3 regions of the Anaerobacillus sp. QJM3NY_32 genome follow, and region 2 is predicted to be linked to each of the others. Evidence: predicted binding sites of a transcription regulator. Region 2 holds the regulator's gene; each other region holds the start of a gene.
The links. The regulator LexA, encoded in region 2, represses DNA repair genes until DNA is damaged. The targets are predictions, from matches to a motif close to CGAACATATGTTCG.

Region 1: a site for LexA is predicted at 2,415-2,428, ahead of AC0VYH_RS13760 (Y-family DNA polymerase). Genes of this name have one in related genera too.
Region 3: a site for LexA is predicted at 2,960-2,973, ahead of uvrB (excinuclease ABC subunit UvrB). Genes of this name have one in related genera too.

What each region holds. Positions count from the first base shown of each region.
Region 1 covers NZ_CM149684.1:2,615,124-2,621,645, reverse strand. Annotated here, with positions in the region: gene AC0VYH_RS13770 (SDR family NAD(P)-dependent oxidoreductase) at 1-198, opposite strand, end outside; gene AC0VYH_RS13765 (M4 family metallopeptidase) at 315-1,970, opposite strand; gene AC0VYH_RS13760 (Y-family DNA polymerase) at 2,493-3,749, shown strand; gene AC0VYH_RS13755 (YolD-like family protein) at 3,764-4,093, shown strand; gene AC0VYH_RS13750 (alpha/beta fold hydrolase) at 4,255-5,094, shown strand; SAM riboswitch class I at 5,288-5,391, shown strand; gene AC0VYH_RS13745 (Na+/H+ antiporter NhaC family protein) at 5,462-6,522, shown strand, end outside.
Region 2 covers NZ_CM149684.1:1,966,712-1,973,233, reverse strand. Annotated here, with positions in the region: gene AC0VYH_RS10490 (DUF896 domain-containing protein) at 14-250, opposite strand; gene AC0VYH_RS10485 (YneB family resolvase-like protein) at 317-967, opposite strand; gene yneA (cell division suppressor protein YneA) at 971-1,291, opposite strand; gene lexA (transcriptional repressor LexA) at 1,443-2,066, shown strand; gene AC0VYH_RS10470 (hypothetical protein) at 2,317-3,606, opposite strand; gene AC0VYH_RS10465 (iron chaperone) at 4,125-4,496, opposite strand; gene AC0VYH_RS10460 (Type 1 glutamine amidotransferase-like domain-containing protein) at 4,560-5,195, opposite strand; gene AC0VYH_RS10455 (GNAT family N-acetyltransferase) at 5,253-5,807, opposite strand; gene AC0VYH_RS10450 (DUF11 domain-containing protein) at 6,028-6,522, opposite strand, start outside.
Region 3 covers NZ_CM149684.1:3,631,992-3,638,513, forward strand. Annotated here, with positions in the region: gene uvrA (excinuclease ABC subunit UvrA) at 1-903, opposite strand, end outside; gene uvrB (excinuclease ABC subunit UvrB) at 911-2,887, opposite strand; gene AC0VYH_RS18945 (sulfite exporter TauE/SafE family protein) at 3,093-3,959, shown strand; gene AC0VYH_RS18950 (DUF2198 family protein) at 3,963-4,193, opposite strand; gene AC0VYH_RS18955 (acyl-CoA thioesterase) at 4,326-4,880, opposite strand; gene AC0VYH_RS18960 (hypothetical protein) at 4,997-5,332, opposite strand; gene AC0VYH_RS18965 (PDZ domain-containing protein) at 5,627-6,522, opposite strand, start outside.

The sequences.
Region 1 (6,522 bases), 650 kb from region 2:
AACAGCAACCGTTGCTTCCGTTACTAACTCTTCGCACTCCTGCTTCAGCTGAGTTAATTTATCTTTATTTCTTCCGGTTATCGTAATCGTAGCACCGGCTTTTACGGCGGCCTTTGCGGTTTCATATCCAATACCACCCGTGGCTCCGGTAATGAGAACATGTTCATGCTTAAGCGTATCCTCTTTGAAAATTCCCATTTGTCCTTCCTCCTTCCTCCTTTTAAGGTCTAGCACCCTTTTACCCGTTTGAATACTTATAAAACCCTGACATAACGAAAAGACAGGTAGCCATTGGCTGCCTGCCTAACTTCTTTCTATTGAACTCCAACTGCATTAAAAGCCTGTTTTACAGATTGAACTTCTGAGCTTCCGCTTCCATAAAGATCAGTGGCAGCTTGTACTGCTGCTGATCTCATCTGACTAAAGTTTGAAGAAGCGGTTAAGTATTGCGTAAGGGTGCGGTAGTAAATAGCGCCGAGTTTGTCTTTTCCAATTCCTGATACGGTTACCCCATAGAATGTACCGCCTTCACTCAGCAGATAAGCTGCTTTGTTCATGATGCCGCTGTTGATATGAACGCCGCCATTATCTTGAGAACCAGTATAGCGGACAGAGTAATGATCAGGGTCTCCGAATTGGGATGGGTCTGACATTGAACGAAGAGCATCCCCGGATGTACCTGGTGTATAAATATCTTCTCCGATTAACCAGTCAGGGTTATTGCTGTCGTAGTATTCTACAAGCGTTCCGAATACATCAGACATGGATTCATTCAGTGCTCCTGATTCATTTTGATAAATTAAGTCAGCTGTTGTATCAGTGACAGCGTGTGTCAATTCATGAGCAACAACATCTTCACCACCTGAAAGGGATACAAAAGTTGAGCCATCTCCATCACCATAGACCATTTGGCTTCCGTTCCAGAACGCATTATTGTAGTTGCGTCCGTAATGTACGGTGGACTTTAGTGGTGAACCGTTTCCGTCATAACTATCTCGGTTGAAGACATCTTTATAATAATCATACGTCGCTCCTGCATAGTAGTGAGCGTCGACTGCAGCCGCGTCATAGCTTGCGTTAAAGGAGTTATCCGAATCTGCCCATAAAGAGCCTGGCAGTTTTGTGCGATTTGCCGCATCATATGTTAAGATTCCGCCACCTCGCGTAGTGTCTTTCAAGTAATAAGTTGAAGAGGAAAGTAGCGTATTGAACGTTTTTTGATCACCAAGTACACCAGTTCCACTTGCCGTCTTAATTGTTCCGGTAACATTATCACCACCACCTGGCTTGCCGACTCCTTCTTTTTTTGCTTCGTGTAGAGCATTGAAGCTTGTTAGAACTTCACCACTTGTTGCATCAATTATGTATTGCCAGTTACCCGGTTCAGGCGAGAGGAAGTTCAAGGTCACATGGTAAGCATACGTTGCAGACTCTCCTTCAGTATAGACGACAAGGTTGGATTCGGGTTTTTGTTCATAGGCTGGTGAAAAACCGAGATCTTCTTCTGCTTTTTTAACGGCGTCCTGTTTCTTGAATTTTGTTGCTTTTTTAAGCTCTTTCTTCGACCCAAGGTCTGGAATAACTGTACCTGATACGGCTGTTAAAATACCACTTTCATCAACATGAGCCGTTTGAGTTGAACCATAAACAGGTGTTCCTTCATGAAGTTGTTGTAATCGAAAAACCGTAAAACCAAGATCGTCCTTTTCTTTTGATAGGATTTTAAAGGAATCCTTAGCGGAAGATCCACTAAACTTGTACAGGTTTTTCTGTTCGTTCAAGTAATCAAATAGTACTTGATTGGCATTTTGAGAGCTTGCTTTTGTTAGTTTTCCTGAAACAAAAGTAGGTGTTCCTGTTTCTTTATTCATATTCGTATCTGCTGCTGCAAATGTTGAGGATGGTGCGAGCATGGTACTAACGAGCCCCACTGATAAACCGATTGAAAGTAAATTTTTTTTCTTTCCCATTCTATATCCCCCTCGTGATTAAGATGAGCTAACATTACCATAAAAGATTTAGTATTCAAACTATTTAAACTATTTTGATAGTTAAGACCTATCCTTTTGGATAGAGTTATAGGGAGATATACCTGTTATTTTAAAAAAAGGTATTGGTTCTTTAGACTCAGGAGGTGGTGTGCTAATAAATAATGGCGTTAATGACCATATGAAACGGCATATCCTGGTTCTTTTTCTGTGCGTTTAGAGATTGATGCGCGAGTATTTCTACTTCCCTATCTGTTAATGGAACAAGTGTAGGATCTCCAATACGTATGTGCTCTGATGACTAACTTTGGAGTGAATATCGTTAAGTTCATTGTTACTCTTCTTCCGGTACTTTTCGTTACTTTAGAAAAAAGGGTGATGCTAAGTGAATCGTTTTATGATTGGAAGAAAGTACTTATTGTAAAGAGAACGTATATTCGGTTAAAATACGGGTATATATAAAGGGAACAAACGTTCTTTTGATTAGGAGAAGGGGGGATACAAATGGATTATTCTAAATTTCCAAAGAAAACAATCCTATGTATTGATATGAAAAGTTTTTATGCAAGTTGTTCAGCAGTAGAGATGGGGCTTGATCCACTTACATGCTATCTCGCGGTTGTTGGTGATACCGAGCGACAGGGAAGTGTTGTGCTAGCAGCGTCTCCGGCACTAAAGAAGGAATTTGGAATACGAACAGGGAGCAGACTATTTGAAATTCCAAATAATAAAAACATTCATATCGTTAATGCGAGAATGTCTTCATATTTAAAACAATCAATGGAAATAACGAGGCTTTTTCATCGTTATGTACCATCAGAATGTATCCATACGTATAGCGTTGATGAATCGTTTTTGCAGGTTGATGGGACAGAACGACTTTGGGGGAACAAATTTGAAGTAGCTCACAAGATCAGAAATGAAATAAGAGAGACATTCGGATTACCATGTGCCATAGGGATTGGCCCAAATCTTTTAATGGCAAAGCTTTGTCTCGATCTGGAAGCGAAAGAAAAAGGGATTGCAGAATGGACTTATGAAGATATTCCTAAAAAACTCTGGCCGCTTTCCCCGCTAAGTCAAATGTGGGGTATCGGATCGCGTGTCGAGCGAACGTTAAATCGAATGGGGATTATGAATGTAAAGCAGCTTGCGCATTACCCGCTACATCTACTAGAAGAAAAATTCGGTATTATGGGAAATCAGCTCTATCATCATGCGTGGGGCATCGATCTTTCTGAAATGGGTGCGCCGATTATGCAGGGACAGATTAGCTATGGGAAAAGCCAAATTTTGTTGCGAGATTACCATGACGAAAAAGACATTCAACACGTCATTCTTGAGATGAGTGAAGAAGTTGCAAGACGTGCGAGAAAAGCCCGGAAGGCAGGGCGTACGATTAGCCTTGGGATTGGTTATAGTAAAGAAGAAGGCGGGGGTGGCTTTCACCGTTCAAGGAGTATCCACAGCCCGACTGCTATTACGCTCGAAATATACAATGTATGTCTTCAGTTATTTGAGGAGTTCTTTGGAAGAAAAACGGTTCGTAAGATTTCCATTACCCTTTCAAATATTTGCAATGATGAAGAAGTGCAGTTGGACTTATTTAACGCGTCACGCCCAAAGCAGCGGGATCTCGGATATGTGATGGATTCGATCCGTGAGAAATATGGCTCAGATGCGCTGCTTCGTGCCGTTTCATACACAAAGGCCGGTACGGCACTGCATAGAAGTAAACTTGTGGGTGGTCATAAAGCATAGAAGGGGGAAGAAGCGTGATTCGTGATCGCGGAAATATAAAATGGACGTCAATGATGTTACCTGAGCATGTGAAAGAGCTAAGAGATTGGAAAACCGAAGAGAAAAAAAGTGAAAAGCCGGTACTTGATGAACAAAGAATGGCGGAAATGAATGAAACAATATGTGAAGCAATGGCCAATCACAACTCGCTTTGTTTTCAACACTTTAGTGGGGGAGAAACGAAAACTCTCTTTGGATATGTGGACTATGTAGATCCACTTACGAAAGAACTGCGTATTATTGACCATAATGAAAAAAGGACAACGATAAAGCTGCTGGACCTTGTGCACGTAGAGTTAGAATGAAAAAAATGGAGTATCCTCTCGGATGTAAAAAAAGTTTTTCATTTCAGGATTGGGGTAAAATAATTATAAAGTCAAACCTGAATAAGTGAGACCATCCTGTCTGGTTAGAAACGAAGGGTGAATCAGATCAGATGAATTCAAAATCCGGAGTGAGATGAAAGATGCTATTAGCTCAAAATCTTAAACAAAATACGGAAAAGATCAAAGGAATTGATATTCACTATGAATACTATAGAAATGACACAGCCGTCGATCGGCCAGTATTAACGCTTCTTCACGGTTTTCTATCGTCGAGCTTCAGCTTCAGAAGATTGATACCATTATTAACAAAGGCATATACTGTTGTTGCCATTGATCTTCCTCCGTTCGGAAAAAGTGAAAAGTCTAATCGTTTTGTCCACTCTTATCATAATTATGCGGAAGTGGTGGTTGAACTTTTAGAAAGGCTTTCAATTGATCATACTGTTATGATCGGCCATTCTATGGGTGGGCAAGTAGCAATGAGAGCCTCGGCTATGAAAGATGATCTCGTTAGTAAGAATATTTTACTGTGCAGTTCAGGATATCTTGAAAAGGCTAAACAGAGTCTAGTGTATACATCGTACTTACCTTTTTTCTCGGTATACTTGAAAAGGTGGCTTTATCGAAAAGGTGTTAGAGGAAATTTGCTTAATTGTGTTTATGATCCTTCCCTTATCGATGAAGAAATGATGGATGGATATATCCAACCTTTCTTCAATGAGGGTATCTTTCGGTCATTAGTTAGGATGATTCGAGATCGCGAAGGAGATTTGTCAGAAGTTGAACTAAATCAAATTCATACACCTAGCCTACTAATATGGGGAGAAAATGACAGAGTTGTGCCGTTGAAAATTGGGAAGCGTCTCAGTAAGGATCTCCCAAATGCTAAACTGATCATCTATGAAAAAACCGGTCACCTTCTACCAGAAGAAAAACCGGAATCGATTATGAAGGATATTGAGTGGTTTTTAGGAAAATAAAGATTGATCTATTGCAAAAATTGGTAGTCATACAAAGCTTGAACCAGACTAGTTAATCAGGTAAACTCCTTAAAGGATGAGGAGTTTATTTTGATGCAGTTAATCAAAGTTGACTCATCAGAATAATGCGTGATAAAGTAAAGCTCGTTATGAAAAAGTAAAATGAAGCATGCGCTCATTAATAATTGTATATTTCTTATTAAGAGAAGTGGAGGGACCTGGCCCAAAGAAGCTTCAGCAACCTCTGATCATCAGAAAGGTGCTGCTTCCAGCAAGAGAAATCTTGAGAGATAAGTGCAAAAGCCTTCTTCTCTTGAAGTGGGCTTTTTTTATTGAGACAGAATAAAAGATGAAGGAGACATGAATAATGGAGAAAGAAATAAAGGGGAACGGCCTGGCTTTACTTCCCCTTGGAATATTTATTGTGCTTTTTATTGGTACAGCTATCATAACAAAGGACTTTTATAGTATGCCTGTTATTCTCGCTTCTCTAATTGCGGCGGGCGTAGCTCTTTCGATGAATCGAAAAGAAAGCTTTATGAAAAAAGTGGAAGTGTTTTGTCGTGGAGCAGGTAATACGAATATCATATTAATGATTTTGGTCTTTTTACTGGCTGGGGCGTTTGCCGGAACAGCTGAAAAAATTGGAGCAGTAGATTCGATTGTTAATTTAGGTATATCAATTCTACCGGCTAATCTTTTAATCGTAGGTTTGTTTGTCATTGGCTGTTTTATTTCTATTTCGATGGGTACATCGATGGGAACGATTGTAGCACTTGCTCCCATTGGAATTGGAATTGCAGAGCAAACCGGAGTTGCCCCGGCACTGGCTTTATCAGCGGTCATAGGTGGGGCAATGTTTGGTGACAATCTTTCTATGATTTCAGATACTACGATTGCGGCAGTACGCACACAAAATACGCAAATGAAAGATAAATTCAAAGTAAACTTTTTTATAGTCTTGCCAGCTGCTATTGTAACAGCCATTATTTATGGTGCTTTAACGATGGGAGAGCAAGCAACGGTTGGAGGAGAACACGCATTTGATTTCGTTACAATTATCCCTTATTTAGGTGTACTGATCGCAGCGATCGCTGGTGTTAATGTTCTTATTGTACTTGTAAGTGGTACCTTATTTGCTGGGATTGTAGGTTTATATAACGGAACATTTGGAATGAGTGAACTGATCTCCACGGTTACAGAGGGCATAAAAGGGATGGAAGACCTTGCCATGATTGCTCTCGTCATCGGAGGGATGATTGAAGTCATTAAGCATAACGGAGGAATACAATACGTATTGGACAAAATCCTGAGCAAAGTAACTTCTCGTAGAGGAGCAGAGTTTGGTATCGCCGGTCTCGCAAGCGTGCTTGATTTATCAACAGCTAACAACACCATTTCGATCATAATGGGGGGGCCACTTGCGAA
Region 2 (6,522 bases):
ATTAGGCTATTTTCTACTGAAGAAAGCGACGGTTTTTCTTGCTTTCCTTAAGCTTTTCAGGTGTTACATCTGTGCCTTCTTCATCCACAACTTTTATAGAATGAAGTTGGTTTTTGAAAGAAGAACGGAAATTTGCTAAATATTCCTTACGTAGCTTTTTCTGTTCTTTTTTCTCATCTTCTGTTAATGATGACTCTTTTGCTTTACGAGATAGCTCGTTAATTCTTTGGAGTTTATCTTCAAAAGGCATGTAAAATAGCTCCTTTACTGAAACTTGTATCTCACATGCTAACGCATGTTTTGAACATAGACAAGTTTAGTGCTTCTCGTTCTGCTCGTCAACATATTCCTGATAACGTCTATGTACCGTTGCTTTCGAAGCGTGATGTCCAAATCCTTTAAGCGTTGCAGCTATCTCATTAAACGTAAGACCACGGTTTCGTAGATTAACAATTTCTTCGATTGGAACTTCCACCCGCTCACGCCCACCTTGATTTTGATGGCTGAGGTTTCGCTGTGGTCGATAGCCTTCTTTAACCGCCTTGTCCATTCCACGTTTAATTTTCAGATTATGAAGCTTGCGCTGAAATTCTTCAACGATACTAACGATCTCAAGAACCATCGAATCAGATTCCGACAATTGAAGTTCTCCGTTTTGATTCACTGTATAAATCGTCCCTCCATATTTATGGACGGCATGTAGAAGAGCGATCTTTGCATTCCCTCTCCCAAGTCTTGTTTCATCTTGAATGAGCAATGCCTCAACATGCCCCTCTTTCAATAAGTCAAGCACCTCAAGTATGCCATCACGATCAATGTCATACCCGCTGTGCTTTTCTTCAATCAAGCGCTGTATAATAAAACCTGACTGTGATGCAAATCGTTGTAGTTCTTCTTTTTGCCTGGCAAGAGAAGACTCCTGTGCTTCTTTCTTTGTGCTTACCCGACAATAAATAACGGCGTTCATACTTTATTCTTTACCCCCAAGTGCGGTAGCGTTCGCTTCAACAGGGATGATGAGAGTATCTCCTGCTGTAATTCGGTTTGCATCAATGCTATTCACTTCTTCAACCCAACTGACGAACTTCCGATCAGACAACTCATGAGCAGTACGGTATTCTTCCGCAATTTCTAAAACAGTATCTCCCTGCTCCAATTGTACCGTTGTATAACGATCATACTCCTCAGCTGCAGCTGTTCGCAAAGATAGAAACACAATAATTAACACAGCTACAAAAGATATAATGACAAGAAAATCAACTCCAGACAAGCCCCCAGCTTGCTTTCTCATCCCAATCACCCCATATGCGAATATTTGTTCTGTTTTTAGTATATCAGAACCTCTGTTCGTGTCAACTAATTTCTTCGAACTTATGTTTGTATGCGAACAAAAATTCTGGTATACTACTAACAAATAGATAGATTGGAACGAGGTGCCAGATATTATGAAACTATCAAAGCGTCAGCAGGACATTCTGGACTTTATTAAAGTCGAAGTTAAGCAAAAGGGTTATCCACCCTCCGTAAGAGAAATTGGCGAAGCTGTTGGACTTGCTTCAAGCTCCACTGTCCATGGCCACCTGGCAAGACTCGAGAAAAAAGGGTATATCAGACGAGACCCAACAAAACCAAGAGCCATCGAAGTGCTTGGTCTTGATGAAACGATCGATATTCCTCGTCAACATACTGTAAACGTTCCCGTCATTGGTAAAGTAACTGCTGGTCAACCCATCACTGCCATTGAAAATGTAGAAGAATACTTCCCGCTTCCAGAACAGTTTGCACAGGATGAAGAACATACCTTTATTCTAGTGATTGAAGGGGATAGTATGATCGAAGCTGGTATTTATAACGGTGATATGGTTATTGTGAAGCAACAACCAACTGCAAATAACGGTGATATTGTTGTCGCGATGACAGATGAAGCTGAAGCAACTGTTAAACGATTCTTTAAAGAAAGCAACTACTTCCGACTTCAACCGGAAAACTCATCGATGGAACCGATCATTCTTGATTCCGTTTCTATTCTTGGTAAAGTAATTGGGGTCTTTCGCTCCATTCACTAGAAGCGCTGCGTGCGCTTCTTTTTTTATGTTATATAAGCTTTCTGGGCTATATCAATACGAGCTTCTTCTCTTCTTTTATTTATTAACCCCTCCGTCTGTGTAAATGATCGCAGTTTGAAGAGCATAGGGGTGTAGCTTTACATTACAACCAACCTCACCTACCTACTTTTAACTCTTAAAGGCTATACAAAACCGCCCTTCATTTAAATAAAGGGCGGTTTTGTATACTTCTAACATAATTCTTAAACGGTTACTTTTCAGCAGCCTCTGAAGCCGCTATAACTAATTCAACTGTTTGATCTACTGTCGCCTGACGGAACTTTTGGAACTCATCAGTGATATAAACGGAAGGATCTTCAGGATAGTACTCCTGAGCGGCTACGTGAAGGTGTCCACCCGGAATATCATAAGCTCCTATCCCAATTCGCACGCGATTGGATCGGTACTGACTTTCATTCGATAAGTAGCTTCCGCCTCCTCCTTTACGAGCTTTTGATCCTTCAGTCGGACCCCCTTCATGGCACTCATACGGTTTATCACGATATTCTGGTGCGAGCCATTCGCATACTTCATCGCCTCTTTCTACCGGCCATGGTCCAGTATTGGCTGCAATCATTTCCTTGTAAGGAAGCGTTGTTTCAATAAATTCCGGCAGTTTTTCAGGCATCGGCCAATTGCTCACTGTCGGAATAACTTCTGAGCGATCTTCAAGAGTGTTTCCAACCCCTGTGCGCCATCTCCCGGCAAACCCTTCGATGGTCATAGCTTTTGGACCACCTTGACTGATTGTCATCATGAGATCCACCTGCTCTTTACTATTAACCAGGTAAGGTCCAAAAGTATCTTCAACGATTCCTTCATCAAAATCATCCCATCGTACCGGAAAATTCGCTGCTTGAATAAAAGCTGGACCTTCTTCCGTCAAAACGACTTTCCCATCCATCTGAAGCGCTGCAGCGCCAGAAGGGTTTGATCTCCTAAATTCCTGTTCTAAACGGTATGGATCAAATCCGCTTACTAAAATACGCTTAACTTTCTTCCCTTTTGGAAAATCAATAGAAGTAATTCCCCTTGACGTGTACTCTAGTTTCTTCATCAGTTCTTCTTGCTTTTTCTCCGTTACTGTATATGAAGGTTCCCATTGCCTGAGGGCAGCAGTCATATGTAATCGAGTCCAATAAAGCGGGCGATCATCATAACGATCTAGTTCCCCTAAATCATTTCGTTCTCCCTGAGCTCGAGCAACAGCCGTCTCCCACAGCTTCTCACCATGCTTTTCGATCACTTTCTCTGCTTTTTTTACACTTTTCGCTTTGCACAAATCCTCCTTAAATTCATCCGCAAAAACTGTAAACTCCGCCTTATCCATAATTTGCTGTGGGATTGGGGCACCGTCTTCCATTCGCTGCTCCTCTGGTGTTAGCGCCGCATCAGTGTTAAAGCAATCACCTTTGGCACTTCCAGTTAACGGTAAGAAACCGAAAGTTAATATCCCTACAATAAAAAGCGCAATTCCATATTTCCATTTCCTGGATTTCATATGTCTTTTTTCCTCCTCTTCTAGTTGAACTATCTTCTATTTTAGAGATATGAGGTTGTATTTTTCAAACTATTACAAGTATTCTGATCAAAAATGAATCATTCGAAGTGGATCATGTATGGATAACATACTTATGTTAAAGAAAACCGTGACGTTTTCTCTGCATCTTTCGACATATAGATAAGCTTACCTATCATTTAATGAACTGCATTTCTAGCCTTTTTCGATTTTTCCAGACTGAATTAATTTGTACTAAAAAGGAGCAAGCTCGCTGATGGAACTTGCCCTACGCCGTAATTTATTATTACTTAATTTATACACGTGTATTTTTTCACTTACCTGTAATTTCATAACAGAAGCCGCTATCCCGATGAGTCACATAATGATGCCAATATGGGCAAAAATAAATAGAAGGGTTCCCGTTGACCATATATGAACCTCATTTAGTTTTAAACGTTAATCTCACATAGCGACTACCAAGCGGTTGGTCCAAATAGAAGCCTGTCCCGTCTATTTATTCACTTGCGCCAGAAAGTTGAACAGTCTGCCTTATCATGAATATTGAATTCGATCATTTTTTTAAGTAATGAAAATTCAACTGAACTACCCCACGGAATACGCATTAGTTGTTTAGTGTGATCATAGCCAGCAAGTTTCATTTCTTCAGAAAAATGAACAATTCCAGTCTTTTCAGGGGCAACAGCCAAATGATGTTTTGCTACGCTAAAGGCAATAATAAATGTTCCGTGATCTGTAAACATTGGCTGATTCCAGGCAATTTTCGGCACCAGGTTTGGAAATTCATTTTGTACCCAGGTCAAAATTTGTTCCGTTCGCTCTCGGTGCTGCAGGTTCTCTATCTTTGCTAGATATTCTTCAAATACATCCATTTTTAGTCCTCCTATAAAACAAGCAATTGTAGTGATGTACCATATCTCACTGAGATAGTGCCATTACAACTCACTATTCATCACTACTATATCACCAATCATTTGTAGTTTACCCTCTTCAAAAATAATTCCATCGCCGTCATTAGCTGCATAAACAGTTGTTCCTGTTCTCTTAGCGTACTCCCAAACTTTACTCTTATAATCTGAACTCCAGCGATTGTAGTGAGGTAAAAACTCGAAATCGACAAGACCCATAGTTTGGTGCACCGCCTCGCTAGTTTTTTCTGTATACATCTGAAATAGCTTTGTAGATCTACCGAGTTGAACCGCTCCTCCGCTCACCCCAACAAGAATTCCTCCGCGATTATAGAAATCTAAAAGAACATGATCCATATGCCGATGATTGAGAGCCTTACTAAATTCTAGCGGATTACCTGCTGAGAGATGGATTATATCTGAACTCAATAATTCATCTATTTTCATAGGTTCAAATTCACTGTATAAATCGAAAAACATGATATTCTCGATTCCATAGTTTCGATAATAATTCACTTTAGCTCCAAAATAATGCTTTTCTTTATCCTCCGTTGAAGGTATGTAGCTAATCTTTTTGTTTCCACCACTAAACAGTAATCCATCTAATCTACGGTTGCCGGGTGTTTCATTTACTTGATCGCTATAAAAATACAACTTTCCCATTAATACACCTCATTCATACCCCTATACGCTATAGTCAATTTAAATTCTGTGCGTTTATTAACTCTCACGATATTCATTCCATTCTTTCGCGAGAAGACTGTACAGGATGGTGTCATGAAAGTGATCGTACAAATATTCAGCGTCTTTTATGATTCCATCGGGTTTAAAACCAAGACGTCTCGGAATTCCCTGACTTTTTTTATTCTCTATCCCGCACTGTATTTCAATTCGGTTCAATTTGTATACTTCAAATGCCTGGACAATTAGTTCATTAACGGCAGCTGTCATAATCCCCTTACCCTGGAACTTATCTGATAGCCAATAGCCAATACTCGTTTTCTTGTTAGACCAATCGATGCCATGGAATCCTACCACGCCTGCTAATCTTTCATTGTACACAATACCTGCTTGAAATCCATCATGTGAAGAAAACTGTTTTAGCCACATTTCAATCACTGGCATATAATCCTCTTTTTCTTTCATATTGTCCACCCAGGGAAGCCACTCCCTTAAATAATCTCTTGAATGGTCAACCAATTCAAATAGCTCTTGCGCATCTTCCATTTGAAGTAACTTTAAGGAGACCTCTTCATTCACTTTTAAACTAAACATACGATACCCCCACCTTTTCCTTATTCATAAATATATAGAAAGCTAATTAATACCAATTATTTCAAAAAATTTAGAATAATGCCATCTTTTATTCATTCTGTTTCTCAAAAATATTTCTATCTAGCAATCAGTTTGTTTACAATCACCGATAGGGTAGTAAATCTCTATAATTTTAGCGAACGTAAAAAAGGATGCTGAGCATGAATACAGCACCCTTTCATTAACAGCAACACCCACCGTCATCCCCGCAACACCGCTGACAAGCTGTTGTAATCACTGAATTACTAGTTGCTACTTTACCGCAGCTATACGTAAGAGTTGCTTCATTAATAATAAAGCACTTACTACCAACACGTATCTTATAGGTAATTACACGGGAATCTCCCGCCGGAATTGGATCTAATGGGAAGCCCACCGCCGGGTCAAAACCTGGTTGGGTAATGCCGTCTATCTTCACCGTATCTGGAATAAACTCTGAACCATCAGAAAGAAGATCCTCAAAAAAAGCATTGTCAGCTTCTACCACGCCATCGTTTGTTATTGTAACGGTGTATGTTAAAACGTCTCCAGCGTAGGAGATTGTTTTACTCACTTCTTTATCCAATTCTAAATCTGCTTCCCCAAAGTCAATCTGGACGCCTAGCGCATTCGGCATATAAAGATCACCTGTGGAACTAAATCGAAATAACGCAGAGGCCTGGTTGTTAGGTAAATA
Region 3 (6,522 bases), 1.7 Mb from region 2:
AAGGGATTTGTCCCAATCCGGTATGACTAGGTCAAGATCCACTTCAAGTTTCAGTCCTAAGCCGTCACAAGAAGGGCAAGCACCAAATGGACTGTTAAAAGAAAATAATCTCGGCTCCAATTCCCCGATTGAAAAACCACAGTACGGACAGGAATGATGTTGATTGAAAAGAAGCTCTTCCTGCCCCATCACATCTACGATCACCTGGCCACCACCAAGATTAAGGGCGGTTTCAAGTGAATCTGCTAATCTTGATTGAACGCCTTCTTTCACTACAATACGATCAATCACAACTTCAATGGAATGTTTCTTGTTTTTTTCTAGCGAGATCTCATCCGCAACTTCCAACATCTCTCCATCTACTCGTACGCGAACATAGCCTTGCTTCTTAATATCTTCTAATACTTTCACATGCTCACCTTTACGACCTGAAACGACTGGGGATAGAATTTGGAGCTTAGTTCGCTCTTCATAAGTCAGTATCCGATCAACCATTTGCTCGATCGTCTGTGACGTAATTTCTACGCCATGACGTGGACAAACAGGACGTCCGATTCTTGCAAATAGAAGACGGAGGTAGTCATAAATCTCGGTTACCGTTCCAACCGTTGAACGAGGGTTACGACTTGTTGTCTTTTGATCAATGGAAATGGCGGGAGACAGACCTTCAATAGCATCTACATCCGGCTTATCCATCTGTCCAAGGAATTGTCTTGCATATGCTGATAACGATTCAACATACCGTCTCTGTCCTTCTGCATAAATCGTATCAAATGCTAGAGATGATTTCCCTGATCCTGACAAGCCTGTTACAACAACAAGCTTATCTCTTGGGATCGATACATCTATATTTTTTAAATTATGGGCTCTGGCCCCTTTGACGACGATCTCATCGTTTGCCATCTGTTCGTCATCCTTCCGCTTTAAGCTCTAATAGTAGGTCACGAAGTTCTGCAGCACGTTCGAAATTCAGTTCTCGTGCAGCTTCCTTCATTTCAGTTTCCACATTTTCAATCACTTTAGCACGCTCTTGCTTCGTCATCTTACCTTGCTTAGGAATCTTGTATTCTTCTCCATCTTCAGCTGCAACCGTTGCTCTTATACCTTCACGCACTTTCTTTTGAATTGTTGTAGGCGTAATGCCGTATTTTTCGTTGTATTCTTGTTGAATTTCTCTTCTACGACTCGTTTCATTCATTGCCACTTCCATTGAATTGGTGATTTTATCAGCATACAAGATAACATGACCACCTGAATTTCGAGCAGCACGTCCGATTGTTTGAATTAAAGAACGCTCAGATCGTAAGAACCCTTCCTTATCTGCATCTAAAATTGTAACAAGAGATACTTCTGGGATGTCGAGACCTTCCCTTAGAAGGTTAATACCAACAAGAACATCAAATACACCTAATCGGAGATCACGAATAATTTCAATTCTTTCGAGAGTCTTTATTTCAGAGTGAAGGTATCGTACCTTTACCCCCATTTCAAGCAAATAATCCGTTAAATCCTCTGACATCTTTTTCGTGAGCGTCGTCACAAGTACCCGTTCATTACGTGCAGACCGCTGATTGATTTCATCTAATAGGTCATCAATCTGACCTTCGATTGGACGAATTTCAATCGTCGGATCAAGAAGACCGGTTGGGCGAATAATTTGTTCGACGACTTTGGTTGAATGCTCTTCTTCATAGGTCCCTGGCGTTGCAGATACATAAACAAATTGATGAGCCTTCTCTTCAAATTCTTCAAAGCGAAGAGGGCGATTGTCTTTTGCTGATGGTAAGCGGAAGCCATGATCCACTAGCACACCTTTTCTTGCCTGGTCTCCATTGTACATTCCTCTTACTTGGGGAAGCGTAACGTGAGATTCATCAACCATAATTAAGAAATCATCTGGAAAGTAGTCCATTAATGTATATGGCGTTGCTCCTGCTTCTCTTAGTGTCAAATGTCTAGAATAGTTTTCAATTCCTGAACAAAAGCCCATTTCAGCCATCATTTCAATATCGTATCTCGTTCGCTGTTCAAGACGCTGAGCTTCAAGAAGTTTGCCTTCTTCATTTAAAATCTTCAGTCTCTCTTCAAGCTCAGCTTCAATTCGCTGTATCGCGATTTTTAACTTTTCTTCACGGGTAACGAAGTGTGAAGCCGGGAATATAGCCACGTGCTCTCTTTCTCCAAGAATTTCACCTGTTAGGGAATTCACTTCAGTAATTCGATCAATTTCATCTCCAAAAAATTCGACGCGAATACAGTGTTCATCTCGTGAGACAGGGAAAATTTCCACAACGTCTCCTCTAACGCGGAACGTACCACGTGTGAAATTAATATCATTCCGGGAATATTGAATATCGACCATATCGCGCAACAGTTGATCACGATCTTTTTCCATTCCTTTTCGAATTGAAAGTACTAGACTTCTGTATTCCTCTGGATTACCAAGACCATAAATACAAGAAACACTTGCTACAATAATGACGTCATTACGCTCAAACAAACTTGATGTTGCAGAATGTCGTAGTTTATCTATTTCGTCATTAATACTTGCATCTTTTTCGATGAATGTATCCGATTGAGGTATGTACGCTTCTGGTTGATAATAATCATAATAGCTCACAAAATATTCCACAGCGTTATGCGGAAAGTACTCCTTAAATTCACTATATAATTGACCAGCAAGCGTTTTATTGTGCGCAATAATGAGGGTCGGTTTATTCACCTCTTGTATCACGTTAGACATTGTGAACGTTTTACCAGTTCCTGTTGCGCCGAGCAACGTTTGATGGCGTTCATTATTATGAACACCTTGTACAAGTTTCTTAATGGCTTCAGGCTGGTCGCCTTGAGGCTCATAATCAGATACCAACTCGAACTTTTTTTCCACCATCTTCGCCTCCGTTCCTATCATCCATGTCACTTATTATATCACAGAATATGGTTTAAACTTCAATTAAAGCGAACTGATATTCGCATTTTATTTTCAAGGTTATCTTTCTCTTCATACAAAACTATTGTATGCTGTTAAAGGTTGATTCACAGTGTAGCGGAATTCACGCAGTACTAAGTTTTACTACAAAGGAGTTTTAACATTGCTGCTTTTATGGGCTTTACCACTTGGCCTCTCAATCGGTGCTGTCTCAGGATTTTTTGGCGTAGGCGGGGGATTTCTCCTCACACCTATTCTTTTGTTACTTGGTTATTCACCTGCAACAGCAATCACCATTAGCCTTCTTTATAGCATGAGCACTTCGATTTCTGGATCTTTGAAGTATATTCAAAGTAAAAGAATTCTATGGAAAGTGACTCTTTTTCTATCGATTAGTGGCATGATCGGAACACAGGTTGCTAAACCACTTGTCTTATATTTGGAAGAGAGCAAAATCGATGGTCCAGTTATCTCAATCTTATATATCGTTCTTCTCGCATACTTTTCCATATCCATGCTTTCCAAAGGACAAACTATAGATGAAGAAAATGTTTCTATTTCTGTTTCCCCTCTTCGAACAATTTTAATCGGCTTACTAGGCGGATTTATTTCTTCTACTCTTGGAGTGGGGGGCGGTTTTGTCATGGTACCACTATTAATTCATGTACTACGTCTTCCGCCACGACTTGCAGTGGGTACATCTTTAACTTCCATCTTCTTCATTGTATTGACCGGTTTCTTCTCATATATTCAAACGGTTACCATTCCGATCACCCTTGCCATTCTCTTAGTGATTGGAGCGATCATTGGAGCTAGAATCGGAGCAGGAATGACAGATTCTTTCACTGAAACCACATTAAAAAATCTTCTTGGCATTCTTTACTTTTTTACGTTAGTTAGTATTCTATTACAGCTATTCCATCAGTCGATTTCAGGCCTACTCATTCTATTTCTCTATATTATTTGCCTAATGTGTCTCTTCATTTACCAGTATTGGACGAAAAAGAAGCGCCTATTCTTTTTAAAATAGGCGCTACTTCATTTTTTTCTTATTTTGTTTTTGTGTTTTCATTGAAAAATAAAATCCAACAAGCGCTGACAAAATCGTTAAGACAATCAAATGTATCGGATGATCGATTCCACCAAACACAGCCCACATAAATAAAATCGTTAACCCGAAACTAACGTAAGTATTATATGTAACTCGCGTAAACACGACCATGATAATTGCCGGAACGAATAAAGCAATTAATATTCCTTGCATACTGGTAAGTTCCCCTCTCTAATCACAACTTCTCCCCCCATCTTACAACAAGTTAGGGAGAGAATGCTATGATCAGAAAAGAAAACTCATCATTGTAAAGTCGTTTCTTATCACATAGGATAAGAAACGACTTTACAATGTAGTAAACTGAGCTGCATCCCAGGGCTTTGGAGTTCCAAATTCACGAGCTAGCTTTCTACTTTCACCTTTGCGACCTTTACGAATCTCTTTTCGTTCAACAGCTGTTTCATTCAAGAATTTCTCCTCTTCTGTTTCAGGGTAAACACCTGGTACCTCAACTGGATTTCCTTCTTCATCAAGGGCTACAAATGTTAACAGCGCAGTCGCACATACGTGACGTTCACCAGTGAACATTTTCTCTGCAATTGCTTTAACAAAAACCTCCATTGATGTTTTGTGTGTCCACGTCACCATGGATTCAAGACAAACAATGTCTCCTTGATTAATCGGATGAAGAAAATCCACTGAATCAGTTGATGCTGTTACACAGGGTCTTCTTGAATGACGAGTTGCTGAAATAAGAGCAACGTCATCAATGAAGGCCATCAGTTGACCCCCAAATAATGTTCCATGAATATTTGTATGAGTCGGATTGACTACGGTTGCTTTAGCCGTTCTTGACTCATTGGTAGACTTCATATTTGTATCTTCGAATACATTGTCCATTCTAATCACCTTTACTTTCTTAATGGCTCTGCTAATACACTGGGTTCTAGATTTATACCCTAATCGAGTAAATCTGTGTTGTTAGTAACAAATGACAAAATTCAACCCTTTATAGCTTATTTACTATATTTAAATCCTTTTTCACTAATCCGAGTAATAGGATAATCTTTTGACTCTGCGAGCATTTCAAGGATATTAAAAAGGGATGACTTTGAAATAGTGATTCTATAATGCTTCTCTAGTAGATCTGTCAGGTAAAGCGGCCCCATCGCCACTTGAGAACGTTCAAGGGTTTCTACGATTTCGGAAATTGGAGCTCTTGTAACGACAGACGCGCTACCGTGCATTTGATTCATAATTGTCTCACGCTCTATTTCAAACTTTTGAAGCAACTTCATTTCTCTTTCATTAAGATCCATTAATTGTTGCTGCAACTGCTTTTCTCCAGTCATTGCGACATGCTCCTTTACGTTAAGAATGATCAAAGTGTAGCAAGCGTTTTGCTAACATACAAGACATAGAAAATCACTGTAAACGCAATCATCCAAGGGATGAAACGGTTTTCTAACTTCCATATATTTCTTGAATAGAACCTATAACTAAATGGCATAGAAACAAGTACAACTTTATTGTTGAAATAGGTTTAATTCTATAAGTGACAAAGAGAAACATAACTTTTGCTATTTAACGAAAAATAGCATAACAAAAAAGAAGAAAGCCTCAGCCTTCTTCTAACGATTCGTTTATTATTGTGCTTCCTCTTGCTCCTCAAAACGATTTTCTTTTACAAATAGCAAACCAAGCTCATGATGAGTATTATTATAAAGCGCTTTTTGCTCAAACCTAACTTCTCCATTAACATCAAGCACTTCCATTTTACAAAAAGCGGCATTACGTTGAAGAGCCGTATAAAAATCTACACCTTTTCCTAAAGGTAGCCCATTCACCTTAGAAATGACTTCGCCAACTTGTAAGTTCATTTGATCTGCAGGTGAGCCAGGGAGAATTCCGAGAATAACAAGTCCTTTATTTCGTTCATTGAAATAGGCAGGCTTATTTTTACCTCGATGAAGAAGTAAAATACCAGCTCGTCCAAGAATCACTAGAATGATTGCAACTAATGCAATCCATTTATTACTCAAAAAGTAACTCATTAGACCAATTAAGACCGTCGCTCCCCCGAGAAGAGCAACCTGCCTACCATTACTCTTCATCTCTGGAAGGGGTAATGCATGGTGTATAAGCTTTCGAAAGCCAATTGGATATGGCAATAAGATAAAGGCATAGGTGCCAGCACCAAAATCAAGAAGAGGCCACCATGTAAATGATTCAACCTGACCGACTGGAAGGAAGAGGAATAGTGGTAAAAGCCATAGTCTTTGGACTTCATGGGCCCCCACTAACTTTCCACGTTTACTTTCTACGAGTCTTGGTGACGTCTGTTTCCCGGCATTCATCGTAATGAATAACCCTTCCATGAATACTAGAAAGCCAACTAAAATAGCGAGTGCAATCGGCGATGCATTCCCGATCCCCTCTTGCATCGTATTGAGAGTATCGTTACCGAGATCGATTGGAGTATAAAAAAACGTTGCTAGTGTAGGTAAGATGAACACAAAAGCAGGTGATAAAAAACGAATTT